One region of the Streptosporangium sp. NPDC048886 genome, then DNA from elsewhere that is predicted to be linked to it. Evidence: riboswitches for the same ligand, from Rfam matches in the RefSeq annotation. Region 1 holds a riboswitch; the other holds the start of a gene.
The links. Region 1 has a riboswitch for glycine ahead of gcvT (glycine cleavage system aminomethyltransferase GcvT). Riboswitches for the same ligand answer to the same signal wherever they lie in the genome.
Positions count from the first base shown of each region.

Region 1 (15,451 bases):
CCACCTCAGGGGTAGCCCCGCATCGGCCATTCGGACGAGGAGCGCCCCGCCGTCGCCGCGCTAACCCGCCGAATGCGGGGTCACGAGACCCGACTCGTAGGCGTAGACCACGACCTGCGCCCGGTCCCGCAGGCTCAGCTTGGCCAGGACCCGGCCCAGATGCGTCTTGACCGTCGCCTCCGCCAGCTCCAGCCGGTCGGCGATCTCCGTGTTCGACAGGCCCCTGGCCACCAGCACGAGCACCTCCCGCTCCCGCGCGGTCAACCCGGTCAGCGCCGTCGGCTCCGTCGTGCCCGGAGAGGGGAGATGCACGGCGAAGCGCTCCAGCAGCCGCCGTGTCGTGCTCGGCGCGACCACCGCGTCCCCGCTGTGCACCGAGTGGATCGCACTGATCAGGTCTGACGGCGGCACGTCCTTCAGCAGGAACCCCGAAGCGCCCGCCTTCAGCGCCGCGAACGCGTAGTCGTCCAGATCGAAGGTGGTCAGGATCAGCACGCGGGGCCGCTCGCCCGCCGCGCAGATCAGCCGGGTCGCCTCCACCCCGTCCATGACCGGCATCCGCACGTCCATCAGCACGACGTCGACCTCGGCCGTCCGCGCCGCCTCGACCGCCGCGGCCCCGTCGCCAGCCTCCGCGACGACCTCGATGTCCGGCTGCGCGCCGAGCACCATGCGGAACCCGGCCCGCAGCAGCACCTGGTCGTCGACCAACATGACCCGGATCACCGGCCGCTCACCGCTCCCCGCCCTCTCCACCGGCTCCCCGCCCTCTCCGCCGGCTCCCCGGCCTCCACCGGCTCCCCGGCCCCGCGCCGGTCCGGACGGAGACTCCGCCCACCGCGACTCCGCCCACCGCGTCCGGCACGCCCGTCACGCGGCCCGGCTCCGCCCGGTCTCGCCGATCGGCAGCCGCGCGGTCACCTGGAACCCGCCGCCCATGCGGGGCCTGGCCTCCACACTCCCGCCGAACATGGCCACCCGCTCCCGCATGCCGACCAGGCCGTGCCCGCCCGGACGCCCCGGTGCGGCGGCGCCGCGACCGTCATCGGTCACCCGCAGAAGCAGCTCGCGCAAGCCGTACTCCATCTCGACCGTGGCCCTGGTGTCCGGACCGCCATGCTTGAGGGTATTGGTCAGCGCCTCCTGCACGATCCGGTAGACCGTCAGCTGCTCCCCCTCGGGCAGCTCCTGCGGAGCGCCGGTGACCTGGAAATCGACCGGCAGCCCCGAGGAACGCACCTGCGCCACCAGGTCGTCCAGCTGCGACAGGCTCGGCTGCGGGGCGTATTCCCCCTCTGCTCCCCCCTCGACGGCGGCGCCGTCGGTCCGCAGCACACCGACCATCCTGCGCATCTCCGCCAGCGCCTGCCGGCCCGTGACGGAGATGGCCTGCATGGCCTTACGGGCCTGCTCGGGGTCGCTGTCGATCGCGTAACCCGCCCCGTCGGCCTGAACGATGATCACACTCACGTTGTGCGCGACCACGTCGTGCAGCTCGCGGGCGATCCGGGCCCGCTCGGCCGCCGCGGCCAGCTGGGCCTGCTGGTCCCGCTCCCGCTCGGCCCGTTCGGCCCGCTCCTCCAGGCTCTCCAGATAGCGGCGGCGGGTGTTGGCGTAGATCCCCGTGATCCAGATCGCGACCACGAACACCGAGGCACTTGCGAAAGTACCCGGATCAGGATTTGTCGTGATCTGGCCGAAAGACAGGGCGAGCCCCAGCTCGGCCACCAGCCCCGCCGCGATCGCCCACCGCAGCGAGCACAGCGACGCCACCGCGTACATCGCGATGAGCACCGCCACGTTGAACGGCGTCGGCTCCACCCCCCACAGCCACTGCCCGAAACTCGCCACCGAGACGATCGCGAACACCGTCAGGGGCCGGCTCCGCCGCCAGAACAACGGGAGGGCCAGCACCGCGCCCAACCCCAGATAGCCCCAGAAGCCCACCCCGCCCTGCCCGCGCTGATAAAGCTCCGGATCCAGCGCCACCCCGACGACGGTGCCCAGGCAGGCCAGCATGAACGGCGCCAGCCACAAGGCGTCCACAGCACTGGGATGGCGCCGGCTCCAGGCGCGTAATCTGCCGAACACACCACCACCATACGTATCCGCAGATCAATGCCCTTCCCCCTCAGGGGGGAGCCCCGTCTACGACCCAGGTCGCACACCACCCATGGCTTACGCCTTCTTTACCCCCCGTTGGGCATCATGGTTTCCGGGAGCACCCTCCGGGGTGAGTAAAGGGAGAATGTTTGTGATGGCGGATCACAATCACGCCGGGTCGCGCGGTGAAAAGGATGCACCGCGCGACCCGATCTCCGGCACCGCCACCGGATGACCCCACGCGGCGCTCCGGACACCCCGCGACCGACAGGCCCCGGAACGCGCCACGACCCCACGCGACGGCCCGGAAGCCGCTCACCCGCCACCACCGCCCGGAGCACGCCCACCCGCCGGGTTCATTCAGTGGCGCACCGGCCCCGGCATCGGGCATATTCTCCCCGGGTGGAACGCCAACTGATCAGTCATATCGCCCACCAAGACCATCCGATCGCCTCCCCCGTGAGCGACGCGCATCTGGAACGCCTTCTCACCCGGGCGAAACTCCCCGCCGGAGCACGCATCCTCGACCTCGGATGCGGAGAGGCCGCCTGGACGCTACGGGCCCTGGAACTGCATCCCGGCGCCACCGCCGACGGGGTCGACATCTCCTCGCACGCGCTGGCCGCCGCCAAGAAGGAGGCCGACCGCCGAGGGCTGTCCGACCGCCTCAGCCTCCACGACGTCCCGGCTGCCGACTTCACCGGCACCGGCCCCTACGACCTCGTCCTCTGCGTCGGCTCCACCCACGCCTTCGGCGGCCTGACCCAGACCCTGGAGGCCATCAGCCGCCACCTGCGCCCCGGAGGACTCGCACTGGTGGGAGAGGGCTTCTGGGAGCAGCCCCCGAGCCCGCAGACGCTGGCCATACTCGACGCCCGGCCCGACGACTACGGAGACCTCCCCGCAACCGTGACCCAGGCCGAGAACGCCGGATACGCCACCGTCTACGCGCACACCAGCGAACCCGCCGAATGGCACGAATACGAGTGGTCCTGGACCGGCACCCTCACCAACTGGGCCCTCGACCACCCCGGCCCCGACGGCGACGCCGCCCTCGCCGCCGCCCACGACCACCGCGACATGTGGCTCAACGGCTATCGCGACACCCTCGGCTTCGTCACCCTCCTGCTGCGCCGCACCACCTGAGAGCGGCCAGGGACCGGTCGGCCGCAGCGCCCGCTGGGCCGTGGCCGACCGGCCGGACCTCACCCCTGCGGCTCCCCGCCGTCATCGTCATGCTGGATCCCGCCGTCGGGACCTGCCTGGGGGCGATCTCGAAAGACTGGCGTGTAGTAATTTTGATATGAATCTGCGCAACAGTCGAATTCCTTCGATTATTGCCGCAGATTGATTTCCCTTGCCTTGATGGGAAGTAATGTAAAGCGCCTTCTGGATTTACGGGAGGGTGTCGCCAGCAGGTGGTTTGATTAACGGATAATTCTTTTTGTTTTGTAGGGCCGCCGGGATTCGAACCCGGACTGGCACGGACCTAAACCGTGTGTCTCTGCCTTTGGACTACGGCCCCTTGTTTTTTCCTGCGAAATTTTCCGTCTGCGAATGGCAATTCGGACAGAGGAATCGCAGATTTTCTTTTCTGTTGTCAAGCCAATTGCCGCTGATGTGATCGATGTGAAGTGTCAGTGGCTGACCTCGCCAGACTGCTTCGATCTTACAGCCCGCGCAGCGGTGTGGCATCCCGATTGCGAGCAGGCTCCTTCTGAGCTGCCTGGGGTTGGGGCGAGGGCTGCCGTCCGGTAGTACGACGAGAACTTGTTCGGGACGGCGGCGTCTGGGAGAGGGCTGCCCTCGGTGGTGCGACTGCCCCAAGAAGTGGGAGGTGTCGATCCCGAAGTGCTTCAGGCGGCGGCTGATGTGGGCGTGGGAGCCGCCGGTCCATTTCACGCCGAGGTGGCGGAGGACGTCGGCGATGCTGAGGGAGTTGGCTGCCGCCTCGGCCAGCATTTCGGGGGTGTACTTGTATTTGGTTGGCATGCCCCAAGGATAGGTAATGGGGCTGACATTTCTTGGGGCATGCACATGCTGTGATAAATGGTGAAAAACGCTATTTATTCGAGCCCGAGTTCGCGGCGGAGGCGGGCTACGTGGCCGGTCGCCTTCACGTTGTAGAGGGCCTTTTCGATTTTCCCGTCGGCGTCGATGACGAAGGTGGAGCGGATGACGCCGAGGGTGGTCTTGCCGTACATCGTCTTCTCGCCGTAGACGCCGTAGGCCTTGTGGACCTCCAGGTCGGGGTCCGACAGGAGGGGGAAGGTCAGGGCGTCGCGCTCGACGAACTTGGCGAGCTTGGCCGGGGTGTCCTTCGACACGCCGAGGACCACCAGGCCCGCCGCGGTCAGGGAGGCGAGGCTGTCGCGGAAGTCGCAGGCCTGCTTGGTGCAGCCGGGGGTCATCGCGGCGGGGTAGAAGTAGAGGATGACCCGCTTGCCGCGGTAGGCGTCGAGGGAGACGGTGGTGCCGTCGGCGGCGGGGAGAGTGACGTCTGGGGCGGCGTCGCCCGGCTCGAGTTTCATGTGGCTCCTCTGAGGAATCGTTCCCGGGTCAACTTACCGGCCGACCTGAAGTGTCGTGGGAGGGTCGGACCTGACAGACTGATCAATGTCAAGGGCGATGAGAGGAGAGCCATGGCGGACACCGATCCCGCGGAGTTGGAGCGGCGGATCGAGCGGACCCGTGCGGAGTTGGCCCAGACGGTTGACGCCATCGCCGATCGGGTGAGCCCGAAGAAGGTCGCGAGGCGCACCGTCGCCAAGGCGGAGACGAGCGCGAGGCAGTTCCTGGTCTCGGTGGGGGACCGGGTCGGCGAGGCGGTGGGGGGCGCGTCGCGGCCGGTCAGGCTGGGTGATGAGCCCGATGACCTGTGGGCGGACGATCAGCCGGATCTGGCGCCGATCCTGATCGGTGTGGGCGCGGTGCTGGCGGTCAGTGCGATGATCATGCTCTGGCGGCGCCGGCGCGGCTGATCCGGCGGGTCTGCGCCGCCGGCGTCGGCCTCCGTTCGGGGGAAGGCTCGGAGGTCAGAGGTCAGAGGAAGGTCCGGCCCTCGCCCCGGTAGGTGGGGGCCTCGTCCACGATCTCGTCGCCGTCGATCAGGTGCAGGGTGGCGAAGCGTTCGCAGAGCTCGCCCGCCTTGGCGTGCCGGAACCAGACGCGGTCGCCGACGCGCAGGTCCTCGGCCGCCTGGCCGAGGAGCGGGGTCTGGACCTCGCCGGCGCCCTCGTCGGGGTCGTAGCGGAGCCCGCAGGGCAGGTAGGGCTGGGGGAGACGGTCGGGGCCGGGGGCGCCGGAGGCGTGGTAGCCGCCGCCGAGGACGGTGACGACGCCGGGTGCCGGGCGGCGGACGACGGGCAGGGCGAACAGGGCGGCGGGGCGGCCGGTGAAGCCGCGGTAGAAGTCGAACAGGCGGGGGTGGAAGAAGCCCGATCCGGCGGCCACTTCGGTGACGGCCTTCTCGCGGGCGGTCTTGTCGATGCTGCCGGTGCCGCCGCCGTTGACGAACTCCAGGTCGGCGATCTGGGTGACGGCCTGGACGATGCGGCCCCTGCGCGTGATCAGCTCGCGCCGCGACCGGGCCTGCATCAGGCGGATCGCTCGGGTGAGGGCGGGGTTGCCGGGAGGGTTGTCGCCGACGCCGGCGATCTGGGCTTCGTAGGCCATCAGGCCGACCAGGCGGAAGCCGGGCCGTTTGGCGACGTCGGCGGCGAGGTCGGCGGCCTGGTCGGCGTCGCGGATGGGGGAGCGTCGGGCGCCGGCGCGGAATCTGCCGCCGAAGGCGATGAATCCGGCGTCGATGTCAAGGCAGATCCGGATCTCGTGGCGGTCGCGGACGTCGGCGACGGCGGACTCGATGAAGTCCAGGTGCTCGGCCCGGTCCACCATCACGGTGATCTCCTGTGCCGCGCGGGTGTCGGCGGCCAGTGTGGCCAGTGCGGCGCGGTCGGCGGTGGGGTAGGCGACGAGCACGTCGCGCAGGCCGGTGGAGACCAGCCAGAGGGCCTCCGGCAGGGTGAAGGCCATGATTCCGGCGAAGCCGTCCATGGCGAGGATCCGTTCCAGGACGGGGCGGGATCTGACCGATTTGCTGGCGACCCTGATGGGCTTGCCGCCGGCCCGCCGCGACATGGCGGCCGCGTTCGAGCGCAGGGCTGCCAGGTCGAGCAGGGCGAACGGGGGGTCCAGGTGCGCGGTGGCCCGGTCGTAGCGCTGGCGGTCGTCCATGACGGCAGGATAACCTGATCCAACCGAATGTGAGTATTGTTCATATTGGTGGCGCGGCAGTAAATTCTCCGGCCAGGACGGCTCCAAGATCGTGAAAGTGGCAGGTTGGGACCCGCGCCGGACGCCAGGGCCGCGTAAACCTGACCGGGTGATGAGCACTCTCCAGGACATCCTGTCGAGCGCGGGGAGCACAGCGGGCGGGGAGAACCTGAACGCGGTCCGCCGCCGGTCGCTGCGGTCGCTGAGACCGGGCAGGACACCGGCCGGTGTGGTGGTCGCCCTGGCGGCCTCCCTCGCGCTGTCCACCGCGACCGGGGTGACGGTGGGGCTGGTGACGGGCTCGCCGTTCGGGCGGATGCCGTACCGGCAGTTCGCCGCCTGGGTCGGCGAGGCGCAGTGGTCCGACACGGTCCCGCTCTTGGTGTCGCTGGTCGCGGTGGTGACCGGGACCCTGCTGCTCGCGCTCGCGGCGCTGCCGGGCAGGACCCGGCTGGTGCCGCTGGAGTCCGCCGACCCCCGGATGGTGATCGGCCTGACCAGGTCCGGGCTCCGCCGCACGCTGCGGGCGGCGGCCCAGTCGGTCGACGACGTGGACAAGGCACGGGTGCGGCTCGGCTGGCGGAACATCGAGATCACGGTGGTCAGCGACGCCGAGCGGACCGGGCCGCTGCTGCGCCAGGTCGGCACGGCGGTGGGCGACCGGATGACGGGACTGGGCGCGATGTGCGGGGGCGAGGTCATGGTACGGCTGCGCAGGCGGGGGATCTGATGAAGGTCTACCAGGGCAACCGGATCGGCCTGGCCGTCACCGGGGCGGTGCTGGCCGGGGGCGGGCTCTACGGGTTCCTGCGGGGGTGGGGCAAGCTCCCGCAGCCGCGCGGGGACCGGATCCTGAACAGGGAGCTGCCCGCCCACCTGGCCGAGCACCCGTGGATGGGCTGGCTGGCCGCGCTGCTACTGATGGTGCTGACGCTGCTGGCGATCCGGTGGCTGCTGGGCGCCGTGGGCTGGGGGCGCTGGGGGAGCCGGACGGGCAGCGGGATCGCGATGCTGGGGGTTGCGCTTAAAGAAGTCGAAGGGCTCAGGCGCATCCATGTCAGGGCGGTGGCGGGCGACCGGCTGCGGATCGGGATCAGCTGCGGGCCAGAGGCGGACGTCGCCAAACTCGTGGCCCGGCTGAACAAGGACGCCGTCGGCAAGGTCCGCAGGACGGTCGGCGACGACGGGCTCGGGGCCTCCGTCCGCCTGCACGTCAGGCGCCGCTGACGGCCGTCGCCGGGTGCCGAAGGCCAGTCCGGCGGCCAGGCACGCCAGCGGCAGGGCGGGCACCACGTAGCGGTGGTCGAAGGCGGCGATGAAGGGCGGCAGGACCAGCAGCACGGTGCCGGCGGCCCACGGCATCAGCACGGCGCCGCCGAGGTCCCGCAGACGGAACAGGACGCCGGCGAGGCCGGCCAGCAGGATCGCGGCGAGGAACGGGCCGCGCAGGAAGCCGTGCTCCTGGTAGGCCCGCAGCCAGCCGGCATAGGGCTCGACCAGGGAGGGCGCGCCGGAGACGCCCTGGTAGGCCGTGGTCACCTCCTCGGCGGTCCTCCCCTGGGAGGCGGTCCCCTTGGGGAAGGGGCGGGCCGTGTCAGGGAAGACGTAGGCGCTCTGCGGGCCGGGGGTGGGATAGACCCGGCGGGTCCAGTCGAAGATGTGGGCCACGTCGGTCAGGCCCGCCCGGAGGAAGTCCAGGGGCTGCGCCTTGATGGCCTGGACGGCGAAGTCGCCGGCGAGCCTGTCGCGCTCGGCCCAGGTGCCCTTGACTTTGTTGAGCGGCGATGCGCCGTCCCAGATGTATACGGGCGGGGGTCTGCGCTCGCTCACCGGGCCGGGGAGGCAGAGCGCGGCCTCCGGCCCGGTGGGCTTGATCTTCGCGCAGTCGGCGAAGGTCGCCGTGCGCGCCCACAGGAAGGCGTTGCCCCGGGTGAGCCCGTAGTCGCCGTGCTCGGACCTGAACCAGGTGGCGTAGGCGCCCAGGCCGATCGCGGCGGCCAGCGCGGTGGCGGTGACCGCCTTCCAGCCGGCGCGGCCGATCACCAGGCAGACCAGCACCACGGCGGTCAGCGGCAGCCCCATCGTCCGGGTGACGGTCGCCGCGGCCAGCAGGGCCCCGGCGAGGAGGGCGGCCCACACCGGCGGCCGGCGCCGCCACAGCAGCAGCGTGACCGCCAGGACCGCCAGGAACTCCATCAGCAGGTCGGCCATGACGAGGTGTTCGAGCTGGACCTGGTGGACGTCCAGCAGCACCGGCAGCGCGGCGAGCGTCGCCCCCCATCCCGGCAGGCCGCCCAGACGGCGCAGCAGGAGATAGACGCAGACGGCCATGGTCAGGCCGAGCAGGTGCTGGAGCACGACCACGGCCTGGACGCTCGACAGCGGCTGCAGCGTCCACAGCAACAGGGAGTAGCCCGAGGGGCGCGACTCCATGGGGCGGGGGTCGAGTCCGGCGTTGAGGTAGACGAAGGAGTCGGCCCAGAACCACAGGGCCGGCCGGTAGCCGAGCACGGCCAGGACCCGGAGCCCGGCGCCGGCCAGCAGGGCGGTCAGGAAGAGCCCGTGGGTGCCGGAGAGGCGGAGGAAACGGCTCGCCGGACGTTCTCCCGCTGGCACCAGGACCTCCCGAGTCTCCGAGGCAGGCGGGCTCCACGACAGGAGCCCCCGTGACGAGCCACCCAGCATAGGCGCGAGAGGGGGCGATCCTGTACGAGATGATGAAGCTCGTGCCGATCGACCTGTTCACCCGAGAAGTCGGGGGGCTCGCGGCGCGGACCCTGCCGGTCATCCACGGCGGGCCGGACCGGGACCACAGCTACCTTATGGAGCCGCTGATCCGGCCGGCCGTGCCCGTTCAGCCGTGATCCGGAGACCCGCGCCCGTTCAGCCGTGATCCGGAGACCCGCGCCCGTTCAGCCGTGATCCGGAGAGCCGCGCCCGTTCAGCCGTGACCCGGAGAGACGCGCCCGCTCAGCCGTGATCCGGCCGGCCGTGCCCGCTCAGGTGTGACCTGCTCAGGTGTGACCCGGGCTGCCGTGACCCGGAGAGCCGCGCCCGCTCAGCCGTGGCTCGCAGCCGTGGCCGGGCCCGTTACGGAACGTCCGCCCGGCCCTTGTCCGCCGCCCGGCCGGTTCAGCATTCGATGACGTTGACGGCCAGGCCGCCGCGGCTGGTCTCCTTGTATTTGTCGAGCATGTCGCGGCCGGTGTCGCGCATGGTCTTGATGGCCTTGTCCAGGGAGACGAAGTGGCGGCCGTCGCCGCGCAGCGCGATCCGGGCGGCGGTGATGGCCTTGATCGAGGCCACCGCGTTGCGCTCGATGCACGGGATCTGCACCAGTCCGCCGATCGGGTCGCAGGTCAGGCCCAGGTTGTGCTCGATGCCGATCTCGGCGGCGTTCTCCACCTGCTCCGGGGTGCCGCCCAGCACCTCGGTGAGCCCGGCGGCGGCCATGGAGCAGGCCGAGCCGACCTCGCCCTGGCAGCCGACCTCGGCGCCGGAGATGGAGGCGTTCTCCTTGAACAGCACGCCGATCGCCCCCGCGGTGAGCAGGAAGCGGACCACGCCGTCGTCGTCGGACTTGGGGGTGAAGCGGTCGTAGTAGGTCAGCACGGCCGGGATGATGCCGGCGGCGCCGTTGGTCGGGGCGGTGACGATCCGGCCGCCCGCCGCGTTCTCCTCGTTCACCGCCAGGGCGTACAGCGAGACCCAGTCCATGGTCTGCAGCGGGTCCTTCTCCGGGGACTCGCTCTGCAGCCGCCGGTGGAGCTGGTGGGCCCGGCGCCGGACCTTCAGCCCGCCGGGCAGCACGCCCTCCTTGGCGGTGCCGCGCCGGACGCACTCGGCCATGACCCGCCACAGGTGCAGCAGCTGGTCGCGGATCTCCTGCTCCGAGCGGCCGAAGGCCTTCTCGTTCTCCAGCATCAGCCCGGAGATCGACAGGCCGGTCTCCGTGCAGTGGGCGAGCAGTTCGGCGGCCGTCGTGAAGGGGTGCGGCAGGACGGTGTCGTCGGGTTTGATCCGGTCGGCGCCGGTGGCGTTCTCGTCCACCACGAAGCCGCCGCCCACCGAGTAGTAGACCTTCTCGCGGAGCTGCTCGCCCGTCTCGGAGAAGGCGATGAAGCGCATGCCGTTGGGGTGGTGCGGCAGCGAGATCTTGCGTTCGAACACGAGGTGCTCGCCGACCACGAAGGGGATCTCGCGGGAGCCGTACAGGGAGATCGTCCCGGAGGCGCGCATGGCGGCCAGCCGGTCGTCGACGGTGTCGACGTCCACGAGCTCGGGCTTCTCACCCGACAGGCCCAGCAGGACGGCCTTGTCGCTGCCGTGGCCCTTGCCGGTCAGTCCGAGCGATCCGTACAGGATCACCTCGACCCGGGCGGTCTTCTCCAGGAGCCTGTCCTGCTCCAGGCCGCGGGCGAATTTGTGCGCGGCGGCCATCGGCCCGCCGGTGTGCGAGCTGGACGGGCCGATTCCGATCTTGAAGAGATCGAAGACGCTGATCGCCATTGATCTGGTCCCTGCCTTCACATCGCCGTGACCACGCGCACCCGGTGGTGCGCGTGATCACGGCGCAAGAGGAGAAATTTCAGGACTCACCCGAGGTGAGCGCGGCGTACTCCTCGGCGGACAGCAGGTCGTCGGCGTCGCCCTCAAGACGGACGCGGAACAGCCAGCCATCACCGTAGGAGTCACTGTTGACCAGGGACGGGTCGTCCACGACGGCCTGGTTGACCTCGACGACCTCACCGCCCACCGGCGCGAAGATGTCGCTCACCGACTTGGTCGACTCGACCTCGCCGACGGCGTCGCCGGCGGAGATCGTCGCCCCGGCCTCGGGGAGCTGCACGTAGACCACGTCGCCCAGCGCCTCGGCGGCGTAGGCGGTGATGCCCACGGTGAGGGTCAGGCCGTCATCGATGCCCGCGATCCACTCGTGCTCCTTGGTGTAGTGCAGGTCATCGGGAATGCTGCTCATTATTTCCTCCTGTAGAAAGGCAGGTCGACGACGTCGACCGGTTCGCGACTACCCCGGATGTCCACCGCCAGGCCGGTGGACAGGCCGTTGTCCACGTAGGCCATGGCGATGGGCCGGCCCAGTGACTGGGAGGGGGCCCCGCTGGTGACCTCGCCGACGACGGCGCCGTCCTCGGAGACCACCGGGTACCCGTGCCGGGGCACCCGGCGGCCCGTCGCGACCAGTCCGACCCGGCGACGGGTCGGCGGGACGTCCTTGAGAGGCTCCAGGGCGGCCCGGCCGACGAAGTCGCCCGGCTTGTCAAACCTCACCACACGGCCGAGCCCCGCGTCGAACGGAGTGAGATCGGCCGACAGCTCGTTGCCGTAGAGCGGCATGCCCGCCTCCAGGCGGAGGGTGTCGCGCGCCGACAGCCCGGCCGGCAGCAGCCCGTGCGCCGCGCCCGCCTCGGTGAGCGCGGCCCAGAGCGGCTCTGCGTCGGCGGCGGCGACGAACAGCTCGAAGCCGTCCTCGCCGGTGTATCCGGTGCGGGCGATGAGGGCCTCGCGGCCGGCCACGGTGGCGGGCAGGCCGGCGTAGTACTTCAGCCCGTCGAGGTCGGCGTCGGTGACCTCGCCCATGATGGCGCGCGAGCGCGGGCCCTGGACCGCGACCAGCGCGTACTGCTCGGAGCGGTCGTCCACGGCGGCGTCGAAGGACTTGGCGCGCTCGGTGAGCTCGGCGGCGACCCGCGGGTAGTTGGAGGCGTTGGCGACGACCATGAACTCCTCGTCGGCCAGGCGGTAGACGATCAGGTCGTCCAGCACGCCGCCGGAGGGGGAGACGATCATCGTGTAGCGGGCGCGGCCCGGCTCAAGGGCGGACAGGTAACCCACCAGCGCGTAGTCGAGGGCCTCGCCGGCCTGCGGGCCGGTCACGAAGATCTCGCCCATGTGGGACAGGTCGAACAGGCCCGCCGCCTGGCGGACCGCGTTGTGCTCGGTGGACTCGCTGCCGTAGCGCAGCGGCATCAGCCAGCCCGCGAAATCGGTCAGCGTCGCGCCGAGGGCCTCGTGGACACCGCGCAGCGGCGTAGGTCGGGACATGTTCGCACCTCAGGCAGGGGTCAGATGAGAGCATCCTCCCCCTCTGTCATCGATGCCTGAGAGCTTCGCCCGGTTTTTACCGGACTTTCACCTTCGGCGAGGCCGCGAGACCTGCTTTCCAGAGGCCACCTACCCGCACGGTCCTTTGCCTTGAGAGGTTCGCGGGGAGGGCTTGCTCCTTCAGGGGTCCTGGCCTGGATGTCAGGACGCTCTCCCGCGCGGGATTCATCGGTGTCGTGACCAGCCTAACCGCCCGCACCGGCCGAGCGAAATCCCCCGGGCTCGTGTTCTCGCCGCCCGGGACGGCCGCGCCGGTCAGGGGCGGCTGCGCCGTACCAGTTCCTCGAACAGCAGGCACTCGTCGTCGGCTTCGGGGTGCCACTGGACGGCGAGGGCGAACGGGTGGCCCTCCAGCTCCACGGCCTCGACCGTGCCGTCCTCGGCGTGGGCGGTCACGGTCAGGCCCGCGCCCAGCCGGTCGGCGGCCTGGTGGTGGTAGTGGGCCACGTCCGCGGTCTCGGTGTCGAGGATCTTGGCGATCTGGCTCCCGGGGGTCAGCCGTACCGGCATCCGGCCGAAGCGGCCGGGGGCCGGGGCGTGCCCGCTGTGGCCGACCTCGTCGGGCAGGTGCTGGCGCAGGCTGCCGCCGAGGGCGACGTTGAGGACCTGCAGGCCCCGGCAGACTCCCAGCAGCGGGATGCCGCGCTCCAGGGCCGCGTGGGCCAGCCCGAACTCGGCGTCGTCGCGGAAGCCGCGGACGTGGCCGGTCCGCTCGTGCGGGACCTGGCCGTACCGTGCCGGGTCGACGTCCCCGCCGCCGGCCAGGATCAGCCCGTCCAGGCGCCCGACCAGCGCCGCGGGGTCGCCCACCGGCGGCAGGATCACCGGCTGCCCGCCGGCGCGGGCCACGTGGTCGACGTAGCCGTACGGCAGGAGCGCGGTGGGCATCTCCCAGACGGTGAACGTGGCGGGCTCGATGTAGCAGGTGATGCCGATGACGGGACGGGACATGATCTCTTTCTTGCCGGACGCCGGGACGTGGGGTCTCCGCCCACGTCCCGGCACGTTATCGGGGGCGGAGGGGATGGGGTGGGCAGACGCGGCCGGGGCCCTCCCGCGGGCGGTCCCGGCCGCCGGGCGCCGCGGCGGTCACAGCGGGGTGACGTAGGCGCCCGAGATGCCGCCGTCCACCAGGAACTCCGAGCCGGTGACGAAGCTCGCGTCGTCCGAGGCCAGGAACGCCACCGCCGCGGCGATCTCGGAGGCCTCGGCGAAGCGGCCGGTGGGGATGTGCACCAGGCGGCGCTGCGCCTGCTCGGGGTCCTTGGCGAACAGCTCCTGCAGCAGCGGCGTGTTGACCGGCCCCGGGCAGAGCGCGTTGACCCGGATGCCCTCGCGGGCGAACTGCACCCCGAGTTCGCGGGACATGGCCAGCACCCCGCCCTTGGAGGCGGTGTAGGAGATCTGGCTGGTGGCCGAGCCCATCACGGCCACGAAGGACGCGGTGTTGATGATCGACCCCTTGCCCTGGCGCCGCATGTAGGGGATGACGTGCTTGCAGCACAGGTAGACCGAGGTGAGGTTGACCTCCTGGACCCGGCGCCAGGCGTCGATGCCGGTCTCCAGGATCGAGTCGTCCTCCGGCGGCGAGATGCCCGCGTTGTTGAAGGCGATGTCCACGCTGCCGTAGGTGTCGAAGGCGGTCCGGAACATCCGCACGACGTCGTCCTCGCTGGTGACGTCGGCCTTGACGAACAGGCCGTCCACCTCGGCCGCGGCCGCCGACCCGCTCGACTCGTCCAGGTCCACGCACACGACGCGGGCGCCCTCCTGGGCGAACCGGCGGGCGGTGGCCAGGCCGATCCCGCTGCCCGCGCCGGTGATGACGGCGACCCGGTCCTGCAAACGCTGCATGGCTGTCAATCCTCCGAAATGAAGACGTTCTTGGTCTCGGTGAACGCGGTCAGGGCGTCGGGGCCCAGCTCCCGGCCGAGGCCGGACTGCTTGAAGCCGCCGAACGGGGTCCAGTAGCGGACGCTCGAATGGGAGTTCACGCTGAGGTTGCCCGCCTCGACGGCCCGGGCCACCCGGAGGGCGCGGCCGACGTCCCTGGTCCAGATCGACCCGCTGAGGCCGTATCTGGTGTCGTTGGCGATCCGTACGGCGTGCTCCTCGTCGTCGAACGGCACCACCGCCACCACCGGCCCGAAGATCTCCTCGGTGAAGGCCGGGTCGTCGAGGCTGTCGGGGGTCAGCAGCGTCGCGGGGAACCAGAACCCGGGCCCCTGCGGGCACCGGCCCTGCAGGCGGACCGGCCCGGTGAGGTAGGAGGCCACCCGGTCGCGGTGCTCGGCGCTGATCAGCGGCCCCATCTCGGTGGCCTCGTCACGGGGGTCGCCGACCCGGACCTTCAGCACCGCCGCCTCCAGCCGCGCCAGGAAGTCGTCGTAGACGGTGCGCTCCACCAGGATGCGGGAGCGCGCGCAGCAGTCCTGCCCCGAGTTGTCGAACACCGCGTACGGCGCGGTCGCCGCGGCCCTGTCCAGGTCGGCGTCGGCGAAGACCACGTTGGCGCTCTTGCCGCCCAGCTCCAGGGTGATCCGCTTGACCTGCCCGGCGCACTTGGCCGCGATCTCCTTGCCCACCTCGGTCGAACCGGTGAACACGATCTTCGCCACGTCCGGGTGGTCGACCAGCCGGGCCCCGGCCACCTCCCCGGTCCCGGGCAGGACCTGGAGCACCCCCTCGGGCAGGCCGGCCGCCAGGGCCAGCTCGGCCAGGCGCAGGGCGGTCAGCGGCGTCCACTCGGCGGGTTTGACGATCACGGTGTTGCCCGCCGCCAGCGCCGGGGCCACCCCCCAGGTCATGATGACCATCGGGAAGTTCCACGGCACGATCACGCCGACGACGCCCAGCGGCTCCTGGAAGGTGACGTCCAGCCCGCCGGCCACCGGGATCTGCCTGCCGTGGTTGCGCTCCGGCGCCCCGGCGTAGAAGTTCAGCACGTCAC
Region 1 is NZ_JBVJHH010000014.1:39,389-54,839, forward strand. It holds gene ACZ6R6_RS18930 (response regulator) at 61-714, opposite strand; gene ACZ6R6_RS18935 (sensor histidine kinase) at 871-2,091, opposite strand; gene ACZ6R6_RS18940 (SAM-dependent methyltransferase) at 2,506-3,249, shown strand; tRNA gene ACZ6R6_RS18945 (tRNA-Leu) at 3,556-3,628, opposite strand; gene ACZ6R6_RS18950 (HNH endonuclease signature motif containing protein) at 3,619-4,095, opposite strand; gene bcp (thioredoxin-dependent thiol peroxidase) at 4,170-4,634, opposite strand; gene ACZ6R6_RS18960 (DUF3618 domain-containing protein) at 4,746-5,084, shown strand; gene ACZ6R6_RS18965 (amino acid deaminase/aldolase) at 5,146-6,339, opposite strand; gene ACZ6R6_RS18970 (DUF6286 domain-containing protein) at 6,491-7,108, shown strand; gene ACZ6R6_RS18975 (hypothetical protein) at 7,294-8,994, opposite strand; gene ACZ6R6_RS18980 (hypothetical protein) at 9,093-9,242, shown strand; gene ACZ6R6_RS18985 (L-serine ammonia-lyase) at 9,511-10,887, opposite strand; gene gcvH (glycine cleavage system protein GcvH) at 10,967-11,356, opposite strand; gene gcvT (glycine cleavage system aminomethyltransferase GcvT) at 11,356-12,441, opposite strand; glycine riboswitch at 12,475-12,569, opposite strand; glycine riboswitch at 12,570-12,668, opposite strand; gene ACZ6R6_RS19000 (gamma-glutamyl-gamma-aminobutyrate hydrolase family protein) at 12,757-13,452, opposite strand; gene ACZ6R6_RS19005 (3-oxoacyl-ACP reductase) at 13,591-14,355, opposite strand; gene ACZ6R6_RS19010 (aldehyde dehydrogenase family protein) at 14,361-15,451, opposite strand, start outside.

Region 2 (15,451 bases), on a different contig from region 1:
GAGACAGCACTTCCACCATCTCCCTCTCCGGGATCGAGGCCTACGAGGCGGAGACCGGAGAGACGCTTCTCGCCGAGCGGCAAGCCGTCGAGCAGCTGCCCCCGGGCACCGCTCTGCTGGTGGCCATGCGTGGCCCCAACGCCGGCAGCCGCTTCCTGCTGGACAGCGATCTCACCACGGTGGGCCGCCACCCCGAGAGCGACATCTTCCTCGACGACATCACCGTCTCGCGACGTCATGTGGAGTTCTACCGGCGTGGCGGCGGGGTCTTCACCGTCCGCGACGTCGGCAGCCTGAACGGCACCTACGTCAACCGTGAGCGGATCGAGGAGGTCCCGCTGTACGGCGGGGACGAGGTCCAGATCGGCAAGTTCCGCCTGGTCTTCCTCACCCGCGGCGCCGCTGGAGGATGATGAGCTCGCAGGCCGCTCGTGCGCACATGAGCATCGGGGAGGTGCTCGCCCTCCTGCAGGGCGAGTTCCCCGATGTCAGCATCTCCAAGATCCGTTTCCTGGAGGGCGAGGGGTTGATCGAGCCGGAGCGCAGTCCCTCCGGTTACCGTAAATTCTCCTACGCCGACGTCGAGCGGCTCCGCTACATCCTCAGCGAGCAGCGTGACCGCTACCTGCCGCTGCGCGTGATCAAAGATCATCTCGAGGCCGCCGACCGTGAGGAACGGCCGGTGGCCCGCCCGCGCGCCGTCCCCGACGACGCGCCCTCCCAGGTCCGCCTCACCCGTGAGGAGCTGCTCGCCGCCGCCGAGCTCAGCGAGGAGACCCTCACCGAGCTGGAGGACTACGGCCTGCTGGCCGCGGTCGCCCGCTACTACGACGCCGAGGCCCTGGCCGTGGCCCGCAGCGTCGGCGCACTGGCCGCCTTCGGGCTGCACGCCCGCCATCTGCGGGCGGTCAAGGCCGCGGCCGAGCGCGAGGCCGGGCTGGTGGAACAGGCCATCGCCCCGCTGCTGCGCCGCCGCGGGCCGGGCGCCATCGACCAGGCCGACGAGACCGCCCGGGAGATTTCCGGCCTCCTGCTGGAATTGCACGCCTCGCTGGTACGTTCCGGCGTGCGTGGGGTGCTGGGCCGGTGACAACCTGACCAGGCACTCGTACCCCCACGAGTGTTACGTTGAACAAACCGGTCGGAATCCAGCGAAGACGGAGCAGCCCGTGTTGCAGATGGAGGTCGTGGGCGTTCGGGTTGAGATGCCCTCCAACCAGCCAATTGTTCTGCTGAAGGAGGCACATGGGGAGCGTTATCTGCCGATCTGGATCGGCATGACAGAGGCGACCGCGATCGCCATGGCTCAGGCCGAGGAGCCGCCGCCGCGGCCCCTGACCCATGACCTGTTCCGTGACGTTCTCGACGCGCTCGGCGTCCGGCTGAGCACGGTGAACATCGTCGCCCTCCGCGACGGGATCTTCTTCGCCGATCTCGTGTTCTCCAACGGGGTCGAGGTGAGTGCCCGCCCCTCGGACTCGATCGCCCTGGCACTCCGCACCGGCGCGCGCATCTTCGCCAGTGAGGACGTGGTCCGGGAGGCCGGGGTGATCATCCCCGACGACCAGGAGGACGAGGTGGAGAAGTTCAGGGAGTTCCTTGACACAATCACGCCCGAGGACTTCGGTCGCGCAGGGTAGGAATTTCGGTGCATTTACGCTTCACGACGCGCCGGGTGGGGTCGTTGACTGAGCTTGGCCCCAGTCCTACGGTGCAAGTGAAACCCACGGCTGTGCGTAAACCCCCAGATCAGGCCGCGGGATGAGAGAAAGCCGGAGGTCCGCGTGGCGGTCAGCAGCGGCGAGGGTAGAAACGCCGATCAGGATGACCCGGAACGGCGCCAGTCGGCACGTCAGCGCGCGGGTGAAGAGGGTCTGCTGTTCGACGGGCAGCCGGTGAGAACGCCCGCCGACATCGGATATCGAGGCCCCACCGCCTGCGCGGCGGCCGATATCACCTATCGGCAACTGGACTACTGGGCGCGCACCGGACTGGTCGAGCCCACCGTGCGGGCCGCCCACGGTTCCGGCTCCCAGCGCCTGTACGGCTTCCGCGACATCCTGGTGCTCAAGGTCGTCAAACGGCTGCTCGACACCGGCGTCTCCCTCCAGCAGATCCGCATCGCCGTACAGCACCTGCGTGACCGCGGCGTCAGCGACCTCGCCCAGATCACGCTGATGAGCGACGGGGTGAGCGTCTACGAGTGCACCTCGCCCGACGAGGTCATCGACCTGCTCCAGGGCGGGCAGGGAGTCTTCGGCATCGCCCTGGGCCGGGTGTGGCAGGAGGTCGAGGGTTCGCTGGCGGATCTCCCCGGTGAGCGGGCGGAGGCCGGCCAGGGCCCTTTAGGCGATCACCACGCAGATGAGCTGGCCCGTCGTCGCAGGGCCCGGCGCACGGGGTAAAGTTAGCTCTGCTGCTGACCCTGTGCGGGAGAGACCCCGACATGATCGGGGCGCCGAAGGAGCAACCTCCCCGGAATCTCTCAGGCACCCTGTACCGCACGGACGAGGCGACTCTGGAAAGCAGGTGCGTCCGCCAGGCGTATCTCACCGACGGTGAAAGCCTCCCCGCTGGGGAGGTGAAGCTCTCAGGTCGAGATGACAGAGGGGGAGATCCGGCATACGCCCGCGCCCAGCGCCGGTCTCCACCGCCTCGGGAGGCTTTCCATGACCGATCTGTCACCGCTCAGCGAGCTCACCCCTCCGCCGTTCGCCACCCGCCACATCGGGCCCGCGGACGCCGACCAGACCCGCATGCTCGAGGCGGTCGGATTCGCCTCCACCGCCGACCTGGTCGCGGTGGCCGTGCCCGAGGCGATCCGGGCCAAGGACCGGCTCCGCCTGCCACCGGCGGCGAGCGAGCCCGAGGCCATCGCCGAACTGCGCACCCTGGCCGGGCGCAACGCCGTGCTCACCTCGATGATCGGCCTGGGCTACCACGACACGATCACCCCGGCCGTCATCCGGCGCAACCTCCTGGAGAACCCGGGCTGGTACACCGCCTACACGCCCTACCAGCCGGAGATCTCCCAGGGCCGGCTGGAGGCCCTGATCAACTTCCAGACGGTCGTCTCCGACCTGACCGCGCTCGACGTCGCCGGGGCCTCCCTGCTGGATGAGGCCACCGCCGCCGCCGAGGCGATGACGCTGGCCCGCCGCGCCGGCCGCGCCGCGTCGAACGTGTTCGTCGTGGACGCCGACGCGCTGCCGCAGACCAAGGCCGTGCTGCGCACCAGGGCCGAGCCGCTCGGCATCGAGCTGGTCGACAGCGACTTCACCGGCGAGCTGCCCGAGTGCTTCGGCGTGCTCGTGCAGTATCCGGGCGCCAGCGGCCGGGTCAGGGACTTCCGCTCCATCGCCGAGGCCGCCCACGCGCGCGGCGCCCAGGTGGTCGCCGCCGCCGACCTGCTCGCCCTCACCCTGCTCACCGCGCCCGGCGAGTTCGGCGCCGACATCGCGATCGGCTCCTCGCAGCGCTTCGGCGTCCCGCTGGGCTTCGGCGGCCCGCACGCGGCCTACATGGCCGTCCGCGACGGCCTGCAGCGGCAGATGCCGGGCCGCCTGGTGGGCGTCTCCCAGGACGCCGACGGGCGCCCCGCCTACCGGCTCGCGCTGCAGACCCGCGAACAGCACATCCGCCGCGAGAAGGCGACCAGCAACATCTGCACCGCGCAGGTCCTGCTCGCGGTGATCGCGGGCATGTACGCCGTCTACCACGGCCCCGAGGGGCTGCGCCGGATCGGCCGGCGCATCCACCGGCACGCCGTCGTGCTCGCCGCGGGCCTGCGCCACGGCGGTGTCGAGGTCGTGCACGACGACTTCTTCGACACCGTGCTCGCCCGCGTGCCCGGCCGCGCCGCCCAGATCGTCGCCGCCGCCCGCGACAACGGGGTCAACCTGCGCCTGGTCGACGCCGACCACGTGGGCGTCACCTGCGACGAGAAGACCGAGCTCATCCACCTGGAGCAGGTCCTGGCCGCCTTCGAGGTCAGCGGCGCCGTCCTGACCGACCTCGACGCCGCCGCGCACGACGCGCTGCCCGCCGCGCTGGCGCGCACCGGCGACTACCTGACGCACCCGGTCTTCCACAGCCACCGCTCCGAGACGGCCATGCTGCGCTACCTGCGCAGGCTCCAGGACAAGGACATCGCGCTCGACCGGTCGATGATCCCGCTGGGCTCGTGCACCATGAAGCTCAACGCGACCACCGAGATGGAGCCGATCACCTGGCCGGAGTTCGCCGGGCTGCACCCCTACGCCCCGGAGGATCAGGTCGGGGGCTACCTGGAGCTGATCAAGGAGCTGGAGGGCTGGCTGGCCGAGGTCACCGGCTACGACGCGGTGTCGATCCAGCCCAACGCCGGCTCCCAGGGCGAGTTCGCCGGTCTGCTGGCCATCCGCGCCTACCACAAGGCGCGTGGCGAGTCCGGACGCGACGTCTGCCTGATCCCGTCCTCGGCGCACGGCACCAACGCCGCCAGCGCCGTCATGGCGGGCATGCGCGTCGCCGTGGTCGCCTGTGACGACAACGGCAACGTCGACCTCGCCGACCTCGAAGCCAAGATCGACAAGCACCGCGACCAGCTCGCCGCCATCATGGTGACCTACCCCTCCACGCACGGCGTCTACGAGGAGACCATCACCCAGGTGTGCGAGCGGGTCCACGAGGCCGGCGGCCAGGTCTACGTCGACGGCGCCAACCTCAACGCACTGGTCGGCCTGGCCAAGCCGGGTGAGTTCGGGGCCGACGTCTCCCACCTGAACCTGCACAAGACCTTCTGCATCCCGCACGGCGGCGGCGGTCCGGGCGTCGGGCCCGTCGCGGTCCGCGCGCACCTGGCCGACTACCTGCCCGGCCATCCGCTGCGCGACGGCTCGGCGGTCGGCCCGGTCTCGGCCGCGCCGTACGGCTCGGCGGGCATCCTGCCCATCTCCTGGGCCTACATCCGGATGATGGGCGCCGAGGGCCTCACGGCGGCCACCGAGCAGGCCATCCTGTCGGCCAACTACCTGGCGCGCAGGCTGGCCCCGCACTACCCGGTCCTCTACACCGGCCGCGGCGGCCTGGTCGCCCACGAGTGCATCGTCGACCTGCGCCAGATCACCAAGGAGACCGGCGTGACCGTGGACGATGTGGCCAAGCGCCTGGTCGACTACGGCTTCCACGCGCCGACCATGTCCTTCCCGGTGGCCGGCACGCTGATGATCGAGCCGACCGAGAGCGAGGACCTGGCCGAGCTCGACCGCTTCTGCGACGCGATGATCGCGATCCGGGGCGAGATCGAGAAGGTCGCCTCCGGGGCCTACGACAGGACCGACAACCCGCTGCGCAACGCCCCGCACACGGCCGACTGCCTGCTCACCGGCGAGTGGGACCACCCCTACACCCTGACCGAGGCGGCCTATCCGCTGCCGTCGGTGCGCGAGGGCAAATACTGGTCGCCGGTCCGCCGCATCGACCAGGCCTACGGCGACCGCAACCTGGTGTGCTCCTGCCCGCCGCTTGAGGCCTACGAGGACTGACCGATACTCCCGCGGCCCGCGCCCTCCCGGCGCGGGCCGTATTCGTCCCATATGTGGGGGACGGGTGTGGCCCCGAGTCGTTAGGCTCGGGGCATTCCTTTACCCGGGAGGACCCTACATGCCAGAGGTGGACACGCACCCCTTGGACACCGCGCGGAGACTGGCCGAGAGCGGCGACCTGGACGGCGCGGCAACGATCTTCACAGCGCTGGCCGCCGACCCCGCCGAGCCCGACCGGGCGCAGGCGGCGGTGGGGCTGGCGGTGGTGCTCCAGGAGCGCGGAGACGTGGCGGGCGCCCGGGCCGCGGCCCGCACCGCGCTGGTGACCGGGCATCCGGAGTTCGCCGCGCAGGCCGCCTGCCTGCTCGCCCGCAGCTTCGAGCGCGAGGACCTGCCCGACCAGGCCCGGGCCGCTTGGCAGGCCGCCCTCGGCGTCGGGAACCCCACCTACCTCCCGCTGGCGTACATGGCGCTGGCCAGGCTCGCGGAGGGGCGGCAGGAGGCCGAGGAGGCCCTGCGGGCCGCGCTGGAGACCGCCCACCCGGAGATCGCCTCCCACGCCGCCCAGGGGCTGGCCGAGCTGCTGATGGAGGAGGGGGAGGCGGGCGAGGCCGTCGAGGTGCTCCTGGAGGCGCTCTCGGTGGCCGAGGTGGCCGACGTGCCCAGGCTCCGGGTCCTGCTCGGCATCGTGCATCTGGAGCTGGCGTGCGCGGAGTTCGCCGGGGCGGTCGAGGAGGGCGGCGAGGCCGAGACCGGTGCGCTGGCCATCGAGCTGCTGGCCCGCACCCTCCCGCTGCGGGGCCGTGACGAGGACGCCGAACAGGTCTGGCGCTATGGCCTGGACAGCCCTGACGAGCGGCTCGCCGAGGACGTCCGCCTCAGGCTGAACCGCGGCGCCTGATCCCCCCGCCGATCTCTTGCCGGGCCGGCTCCGCCGGCCCGCCGGGCTCAGTCGCGGCCGCGCCAGCGGCTGATCGCGTGGGCGATGTTGATCACCACGATGCCGCCCCAGGCCAGCAGCAGGCCCGCGGTGCCCGCCTCGCCGGCGGCGATGGCGGTCAGCGGGATGCCGATGCCCATCGAGCCCAGCGCGATCGCGGTGGAGGAGCTTCCCTTCCGCTGCCGGGGCGGGTGCCCGGGGTGGGGCTCCGAGTAGCGGCCCGGGTGGGGGTGGCCTCCGGCGAGGTGCATCTCGGCCCGCACGCGGGCGGCGATGCTCGCGTCGAGACGCTCGACGAACGCCTCCACCAGCGCGCTCTCATACTCCGGACCGAGCTCCCGCCGGGCCTCGATGGTGGCGCGCATGTCCTGTCGGATATCTTGGTGATCCTGCACGTCCCGATTCTCCGCCCGCACGCGGCCGCTGGCATCAGCCGTTAGGACTAGATCTGTGTCCATCCGGAGCACGGCCCCTGCCATGGAGATCATGACCCCGCACGGCCCGGCCCTGGCGGAGCTGGACGAGGTCACCGACCCGCGTTTCCTGCTGGTGCTCACCCACGGCTCGGCCGGGGGAGTGGACGCTCCGGACCTGCTGGCCGTACGGGAGGCCGTGACGGGGATCGGCGGGACGGTGGCCCGCGTGCTCCAGCCGTTCCGGCTGCGGGGGGCCCGGGCCCCGGGCTCGGCGGTCAAGCAGGACGAGGCATGGGTGGCGCTGGTCGCCGGGCTCCGGGAGCGCTGTCCGGGGCTGCCGCTCGTCCAGGGAGGGCGGAGCAACGGGGCCCGGGTCGCCTGCCGTACGGCCCTGGAGGTCGGGGCCGAGGCGGTCGTCGCGCTGGCCTTCCCGCTCCATCCACCGGGCAGGCCGGAGCGCTCCCGCGCCGGGGAGCTGCGCGCGGCGGGCGTGGACGTGCTGGTGGTGAACGGAGATCGCGACCCGTTCGGCGTGCCCGAGGTGGCGGACGCCGCGCGCCTGGCGGTGCTGCCGGGGGAGGGTCACGATCTCAAGAAGGACCCCGCCCGCGTAGGCGAGATCGTCGCGGAGTGGCTCGGGGCGAGGATGCGGCCGCGCCCGGCGCGATGATCAGGCGACGCCGGCCAGGGGCCGGTGCGGCTCGATGACGGCACCGTCGGGCAGGAGCTCGCCGGTGTCCTCGAACAGCACCACACCGTTGCAGAGCAGGCTCCAACCCTGCTCGGGGTGGGCTGCCATCGTGCGGGCGGCTTCGCGGTCCAGCGCCTCGGCGGACGGGCAGGACGGCTGGTGCGGGCACATCGGCGTGCCTCCGGATCTCTCTTGTCGGCTCACCGGAATCCGCATCGGAGGCCGGCGGGCACCGTCCCGATGGGTTCCGTTCCCACCTGTGACGGGGGGAGGAGCATCTGGATTGACATATGGCCATGCGCGCCTCGGGCTGGGTGAGGCCCGCACATCAAGCAGATCAAACATACGGTCGGATCACACCCTCGAGCGTGCGATCTGACCGCACGCACAAGTGTGGGATCTGGTCGCACCCGGCGACATAGCCCGTTAGGACTGTTTGCGGACGTGAAAAGGGTGAGTCCTGAAGGGGATCTTCGGGGGTGTGACCTATAGCACAGCATGCCTCATAGCCGGATAACCGGCCAAGTGCGACACGCCGCCGGGCCGGTAAACGATCGGTTACGACTTTCTGACGCCACCTGACCTGGTCAGACCCGCCAGGAGCGCCTCCAGGCCCAGCTCGAAGTCGTCGTCGGCCGCCGGGCTGCCACCGCCCTGCGACGGCGGGCGCCACGGCTCGTCGTCATCGCCCGCCGGCTCGGCCCAGCCGGACTGCTGCACCTCCACCGCCACCGCGCCGAAGACGTAGGCCCGCATCGCCCGCACGGCCCGCGCCGCGTCGGGCAGCCCCGCGTCGGCGAGCTGGTCGGTCTGCTCCCGCACCGCGATCGCCGCGCGGCCCTTGGCCGGCTTGGTCAGCGCCAGCGCCAGCACCCCCGGATGCTCCCGCAGCGCGGCCCGGCTCGCTCGGCACCACGCCCTCGCGCTGTCCTGCCAGGTCTGGCCCGGCTCGGCGTGCACGGTGGTGACGTGTTCGGCGAGCGCGTCCATGAGGGCGTCCTTGCCCCGCGGCAGATGGTGGTAGATGGCCATCGCCTCGACCTGGAGCGCGTCGCCCAGTCGCCGCATCGTCAGCCGCCGCAGCCCCTGGCTGTCGGCGATGTGCAGGGCAGCCTCGATGATGCGCTCTCTGGAGAGCGGGATGGGCGGTCGCTTGGCAGGCATGGGGACATCCTGCCACTCCGAACCTTACTGCGTAAAGGCGGACGCGCCGGGCAGGGCGGCGCCTGAGTGTGTGGGGTGGGAGCGGACGGCGTAGGCTACGGGCTGTGATCTGCCGGGGAATGCCCGGCGATGGATGGGAGAGGGCAGACGATGGCGTTTTTCCGACCGAGCGTGAGCCGGGAGGCGGAGGTCCGTTACCACGCTGACCAGGAGGTCGGGAAGAGCTTCCCCGAGCTCCTGGAGAAGGCGCGCGCGGCGGAGGCCGAGCTCCGCCGGGTCCAGGCCGCCGCGGCCTCCCCCGAGGAGCTCCGGGCCGCGGGCCGGGCCTTCGACAAGGCCCTGACCGATGCGCTGCGCGCCGCCGAGGCCAACCAGCGGGCGACGTTCGGCGTGAAGTCCTACGAGGACCGGATCCGCCGCCGCAAGGGCAGGGCCACCCCGAAGGGCGCCGAGTGGACCGCCGAGGTCGACCGCCTGCGCACCCTCCGCGAGCAGAACCGCCTGACCGGCATCGCCCGCGTCCCGCGTCCGGTCACCGCCGCCGCGCGCTGACCGAGCCCTCTCGGGCGACTGTTTCTCCACGACACCCGCCGCGCGACCGCGCGGCGGGTGTCGTGTTTTTCCGGCGTGCCCGAGGCGGGCACGCGTGTGTCGCCGTTCCCGGCCGAGAAGACGCATTCGCCGTACGGGCGGCGCCACGACGCCGTGGCCCGCGACCTGCCGCTGTCCTGCAGGAGGCGGCCGGTGGGCGGATCCCGAACCGCAGATCCCGAACCGCAGATCCTGAACCGGGGAGTCGCCGAGGCCGGCTGTACGGCGAGCTCCGTCGCCGCCGCGACCGCCTACGCCGTGCCTGGCGAGCTCCGTCGCCGCGACCGCCTACGCCGTGCCCGGTGGGCTCCGTCGCCGCCGCGACCGCCCACGTCACGCAGGGCGAGGCCGTGATCCCGTTCTGCGCCTTCACTCCATGTTCGGCCGGCAGGGGCGAGGTCTCCGAGCAGTTAAGTGGACATGATGTCCGCTTGACGTTACGATGCTAAGCGGACATAACGTCCACTTATTGATGGAACGGAGAGCCATGAGCCACCTGCTGCACCTGGACGCCAGCGCCCGTCGCACGTCCTTCTCCCGCGAGCTGTCGGAGGCGTTCGCCGGGGCATGGCGCGCCGCCAATCCCGGGGGCGGATACACCTACCGGGACCTCGCGGCCGACCCCGTCCCGCACATCGGGCAGGCCTGGACGGAGATCTGCGACAACGTCATGGCCTACGGCATCACCGACATCGGCCGCTACCGGGAGGCGGTGCGGACCCCGGCCCAGGAAGAGGCCTGGGCGATCATCGAACCGCTCCTCGCCGAACTGGTGGCCGCCGACGTCGTGCTGATCGGCACGCCGATGTACAACTACGCGCTCCCCTCGGCGCTGAAGGCCTGGATCGACCAGGTGACCTTCCCCCGGATGAAGCTGACGGGCCGGAGGTTCGTCGTCACGGGCGCGCGGGGAGGGGCCTACGGCCCCGGCACGCCCCGGGAGCCCTTCGACCACGAGGAGCGTTACCTGCGTGACTTCTTCCTCGGACACTTCGCTGTCGAGGACGTCACGTTCGTCCACGCCGAGCTGACCAACTCGCTGGTCGACCCCCTGCTGGCCGGCGCGCGGGGCGAGCACGAGAAGTCCCTCGCCGCCGCGCGCAAGCTGGCCGTGGAGCTGGCCGCAGAGCCGGTCCGGCAATGAACTGGGTCATGCTCGTACTGGCGGGGCTGGTGGAGATCGCCTGGTCACAGAGCATCAAGCCGACCGAGGGGTTCACCCGGCCGATCCCCACGGTGATCTGCTTCGCGCTGGCCGCCGTCGCGGTCTGGCTGCTGTCGAAGTCCATGCAGACCCTCCCCGTCGGCACGGCCTACGCCGTGTTCACCGGCATCGGCGCCATCGGCGCCATCGGGCTGGGGGTCGCGCTGCACGGCGACCCGCTGAGCGCCGGGCGTCTGGCGGCGCTCGCGCTGATCGTCGGCGGGATCGTGCTGGCCCGGCTGGCCGGCTGACCGGCCTGTGGGGGATCCGCCGGCGGGCCGGTCGCACGGCCGGCGGCCGGCGCGGGAGCGGCTCCCGCCGGAGCCGTCTGGGGCTCGCCGGGCCCGGCCGGGGCCGGACATGGCGAGGCGCCGCCGCGGACGGTCGCGGCGGCGCCTGAGGCGGTCAGCTGGCCCAGTCGAGCAGCGGACGGGTGTTGCTGGGGTGGCGCAGCTTGGAGAGGGACTCCTTCTCCAGCTGGCGGATGCGCTCGCGGGTCAGGCCGAGGTGCTTGCCGATCTCGTCGAGGGTGTGGGGCTTGCCGTCGACGAGGCCGAAACGCAGGGCCATTATCTTCGCCTCCCGGGGGGAGAGGTTGCCGAGCACGCCGCGCAGCTGCTCGCCGAGCAGCTGGCGGTCCACCACCTCGGAGGCCTCGGGCGAGTCGACGTCCTCGATGAGGTCGCCGATGGTGGTCTCGCCGTCCTCGCCGATGGTGGCGTTGAGGCTGATCGGCTGGCGGCTGGTGCGCAGCAGCTCCTCGATCTGGTCGGGAGTCTTGTCCAGCTCGACCGCCAGCTCCTCGGGCGTGGGCTCGCGGCCGAGACGCTGGTGCATGTCACGCTCGACGCGCGACAGCTTGGACAGCATCTCCAGCACGTGGACCGGCAGCCGGATGGTGCGGGCGGAGTCGGCGAAACCGCGCTGGATGGCCTGCCGGATCCACCACATGGCGTAGGTGGAGAACTTGTAGCCCTTGGTGTAGTCGAACTTCTCCACCGCGCGGATCAGGCCGAGGTTGCCCTCCTGGACCACGTCGAGCAGGGCCATGCCGCGGTCGGTGTATTTCTTCGCCACCGAGACGACCAGCCGGAGGTTGGCCTCCAGCATGTGGTCCTTGGCGCGGCGGCCGTCCTCGGCCACCCACTCCAGGTCGTCGCGCATGGCGGCGGACAGACCCGGCTCGGCCTCCAGCTTGGACTCGGCGTACAGGCCCGCCTCGATCCGCTTGGCGAGCTCGACCTCCTGGGCGGCGGTCAGCAGCGTGCGGCGGCCGATCGACTTGAGGTAGGTGTGCACCGAGTCGCCCATGACCGAGGACTGGTCGTCCAGGTCCAGGGTCGGCTCGGCCTCCAGCTCGGCCTCCTCGGCGGCGGCCCACTCGTCCTCGTCGATCTCGGAGTCGACGTTCTTGACGTCCTTGGCGGCGGGCTCGGTCCGGGCGACGACCGCCTTCTTGTCCTGGACGGGCCTGTCGGGCGTGGCCTTCGCCTTGCGGGCGGCGGTCTTACGGGTGGCGGTCTTGGCGGCCGACTTCTTGGCGGAGGCCGCGAGCGTGGGCTCGTTCTCGGCGGCCAGGCTGACGCCCGCCTCGGTGAGCTCCCGCAGGATCGACCTGCCTTCGGTCGGGCTGATCCCTGCCTCGGCGAAGGCGTGACGCAGCTCCGCGAGTGAAAGGTGACCCTGGACTCGCCCTCGGTCAAGGAGCTGTTCGAGGGTCGTCGGGGCCTCAGGTGAGGACGCCACGGCGGTTTGGGGCATGAGGACACCTCCTCCATCACGGAGTCTTCTGCTTACAGGTTGTGGGGTGGGACGGCGAGGGAGCCGCTCTGCGCACCAGTACCAATAACCCCAGCCAAGAACTTTCTGTTCCCGACTTGACGGGGAAAATATGATGGGTGGATCGCCATTACCGCGATCCACCCCGTCTGAGCGGCTGGTATGGCCTATTCGGTGACGTTCACAGGTCCTTCGACCGCGGGCATGGGTAACGGTTGGGCGTCTTCCAGCCGCTGCTCGGTCCAGTAGCGCGTGACCTTCTCCGGGTCGGGGTTGACATCCCTGGAGACCACGTAGCCCTCCGCGGGCGGGACCGTCTCCCGGGAGGCCGCCGGGTCCGGTGTGGCAGGGGTGGCCGGCGCGCCCTCAGAGGCGGGCTGGTTGCCCTCCAGTGCGGGCACGGGGTCGCCGTTCTTGCTGATCCTGCCCGTCGCGGCGGCCGCCGCGACGGATATGCCGCCGGCGAGGACCACGCTGACGATGCCGGCGGACACCCACGTCTTGCGGGTTATGTTCATCGGGCTCGTCCTTCCTGCTTCGGCTGTCTGTTTGACGTGCGGAGCCGTCCCTATGGTTCCCGTCGAAGACCATAACGGAGGGTCGCGAGGTCTGGCTTGCCATTGGGCAAAAGTGGTATTTCGGGCAGGACGATCAGCTCGGCGGGGGCGGCGTAGGCGGGCAGCCGCTCCTTGGCGAAGGCGCGGAGCTCGGCCAGCGACGGGGGAGCGGCCGAGACGACGACGGCGACCACCCGCTCGCCCCATTCGGGGTCGGGGCGGCCGACCACGGCGGCGTCGGCGACCGCCGGATGCTCGGCCACGACGGCGGCCACGGCCGCCGCGACGACCTTCTCGCCGCCGGTGTTGATGACGTCGTCGGCCCGGCCCAGGACGCGCAGCCGCCCGCCGGTCAGGGTGCCGAGGTCGGAGGTGAGGAACCAGTCGCCGTCCCGGGCGGCGGCGGTGAGGTCGGGGCGGAGCCGGTAGCCGGAGAACAGCACGGGGCCGGCGAGACGGATCCGGCCGTCGTCGCCGATCTTCAGATCCACGTCCTGCAGGGGCTCGCCGTCGTAGACGCACCCGCCGCAGGTCTCGCTCATGCCGTAGGTGGTGACCACCCGGGCGCCGGCGGCGCGGGCCGCCGCGAGCAGGTCCGCGGGTGCGGCGGCGCCGCCGAGCAGGATCGTCCTGAAGACCGACAGGTCCGCCGGCAGCAGCCGGCGCAGCTGGGTCGGCACCAGGGAGACGTGGTCGGCGCCGCTGGCGAGGACCGCCTCGGGGGAGAAGCCGTCGTGCACGACGGGCACGGTCTCGCTCAGCAGCGACCTGACCAGCACCTGCAGGCCCGACACGTGGGAGGGCGGCAGGCAGCAGAGCCAGCGCTCGCCGGGCCGGGCGCCCAGCCGGCGCAGCGAGGCCGAGGCGGAGGCGCGCAGGGCCGCGGCCGACAGCTGGACCCCCTTGGGGACGCCGGTCGTGCCGCTGGTGGCGATGACCACGGCCACCTCGGAGGGGACCCCCACGCCGTGCGCGTGCCGTACGCCGTTGACGTGGGTGGGGCGCAGCGCCTCCAGCGTGGCCCGCAGCGCCGGGGCGGGCAGGGCGGGCGACAGGGGCAGCACGGCGGGGCCCCGGCCGTCGAGCGCCGCGTCGACGGCCTGGAACAGCTCGGGCCCGGGTGGCAGCACGACGGCGTGCAGCTCCCGTTGCGGTCGAGGCTGCTCCGGGTGCACGGAACCGGTCATCACAGTCGTAAGGTTAGTGCCGACAAGCCGGACAACAGCCGAGGGGCACCTCGGCACAGCGGAAGGGGCCAGACGATCGTGAGCACGGAGCGAGCCGAACCGGGCACGGGCGAGCAAGTGACGGGCGAGGCGGGTCCCGTGCCGGCGAGCGTCCAGGTGCGCGCCGCCGACTGGGAGCGGTCGGGCGAGTACGAGGACATCGTCTACGAGACCGCCGAGGGCATCGCCAAGATCACGATCAACCGGCCGGAGCGGCACAACGCCTTCCGCCCGACGACGCTCTTCGAGCTCAGACACGCCTTCAACGTCGCCCAGGAGGACCCCGGGGTCGGCGTGATCATCTTCACCGGCGCGGGGGACAGGGCCTTCTGCTCCGGCGGCGACCAGAAGATCCGCGGCGACGACGGCTACGTCGACAAGTCCACCCCGCACGTGGGCCGGCTCAACGTGCTCGACCTGCAGGTGCAGATCCGCCGCTGCCCCAAGCCGGTCATCGCGATGATCGCGGGCTACGCCATCGGCGGCGGCCACGTGCTGCACGTCTGCTGCGACCTGTCCATCGCCGCCGAGAACGCGGTCTTCGGCCAGACCGGTCCCAAGGTCGGCTCCTTCGACGGAGGCTACGGCTCCTGGCTGCTGGCCGAGACCGTCGGCCTGAAGCGGGCCCGCGAGATCTGGTACCTGTGCCGCCAGTACGACGCGCAGACCGCCCTGAACTGGGGCCTGGTCAACGCGGTCGTCCCCCTGGAGCGGCTGGAGGAGGAGACGGTCGCCTGGGCCCGGGAGATGCTGGAGAAGTCGCCGCTGGCGCTGCGCATGCTCAAGGGCGCGCTGAACGCGGTGACCGACGGGGCCGCCGGCATGCAGCAGTTCGCCGGTGACGCCACCCTGCTCTACTACATGAGCGAGGAGGCGCAGGAGGGTCGCGACGCCTTCAAGGAGAAGCGCGCCCCCGACTTCGGCAAGTTCCCGCGCCGGCCGTGACGAGCCGGCCGCGATGAGGCAGAGGGGCGCCGGCCCCCGGGCGCCCCGCCCCCCGGCGGGCGGGGCACCCCCGGCAGGGTGTGAGAGACAGCCACCTTCCGGGGTGCGACGGCTAGAGGAGGCAGTGCGGTGAATCCCGCCACCGCGCTCGCGACGGTGCTGGTCGACGAGCTCGTGCGCTGCGGTCTCACGGACGTGGTGCTCGCACCCGGCTCCCGCTCGGCCCCGCTGGCCCTGGCCGTGCACGCCGACAGCCGGGTCCGGCTGCACGTGCGCATCGACGAGCGCTCGGCCTCCTTCCTCGCGCTGGGCCTGGCCCGGCGCGGCGCGCGCCCGGTCGCGCTGATCTGCACCTCCGGCACCGCCGCGGCGAACTTCCACCCGGCGGTCATCGAGGCGCACGAGTCGGGGGT
Region 2 is NZ_JBVJHH010000044.1:40,755-56,205, forward strand. It holds gene ACZ6R6_RS39360 (FHA domain-containing protein) at 1-413, shown strand, start outside; gene ftsR (transcriptional regulator FtsR) at 440-1,090, shown strand; gene ACZ6R6_RS39370 (bifunctional nuclease family protein) at 1,170-1,640, shown strand; gene ACZ6R6_RS39375 (MerR family transcriptional regulator) at 1,785-2,405, shown strand; glycine riboswitch at 2,421-2,512, shown strand; gene gcvP (aminomethyl-transferring glycine dehydrogenase) at 2,670-5,525, shown strand; gene ACZ6R6_RS39385 (tetratricopeptide repeat protein) at 5,644-6,426, shown strand; gene ACZ6R6_RS39390 (hypothetical protein) at 6,474-6,830, opposite strand; gene ACZ6R6_RS39395 (alpha/beta hydrolase family protein) at 6,943-7,551, shown strand; gene ACZ6R6_RS39400 (DUF5999 family protein) at 7,552-7,743, opposite strand; gene ACZ6R6_RS39405 (TetR/AcrR family transcriptional regulator C-terminal domain-containing protein) at 8,131-8,736, opposite strand; gene ACZ6R6_RS39410 (hypothetical protein) at 8,887-9,288, shown strand; gene ACZ6R6_RS39415 (FMN-dependent NADH-azoreductase) at 9,815-10,471, shown strand; gene ACZ6R6_RS39420 (DMT family transporter) at 10,480-10,782, shown strand; gene ACZ6R6_RS39425 (RNA polymerase sigma factor) at 10,937-12,292, opposite strand; gene ACZ6R6_RS39430 (hypothetical protein) at 12,478-12,828, opposite strand; gene ACZ6R6_RS39435 (AMP-binding protein) at 12,879-14,054, opposite strand; gene menB (1,4-dihydroxy-2-naphthoyl-CoA synthase) at 14,211-15,038, shown strand; gene menD (2-succinyl-5-enolpyruvyl-6-hydroxy-3-cyclohexene-1-carboxylic-acid synthase) at 15,168-15,451, shown strand, end outside.
Region 2: it holds a riboswitch for glycine, as region 1 does, so the genes downstream of both, gcvP (aminomethyl-transferring glycine dehydrogenase) here and gcvT (glycine cleavage system aminomethyltransferase GcvT) in region 1, are expected to answer to the same signal.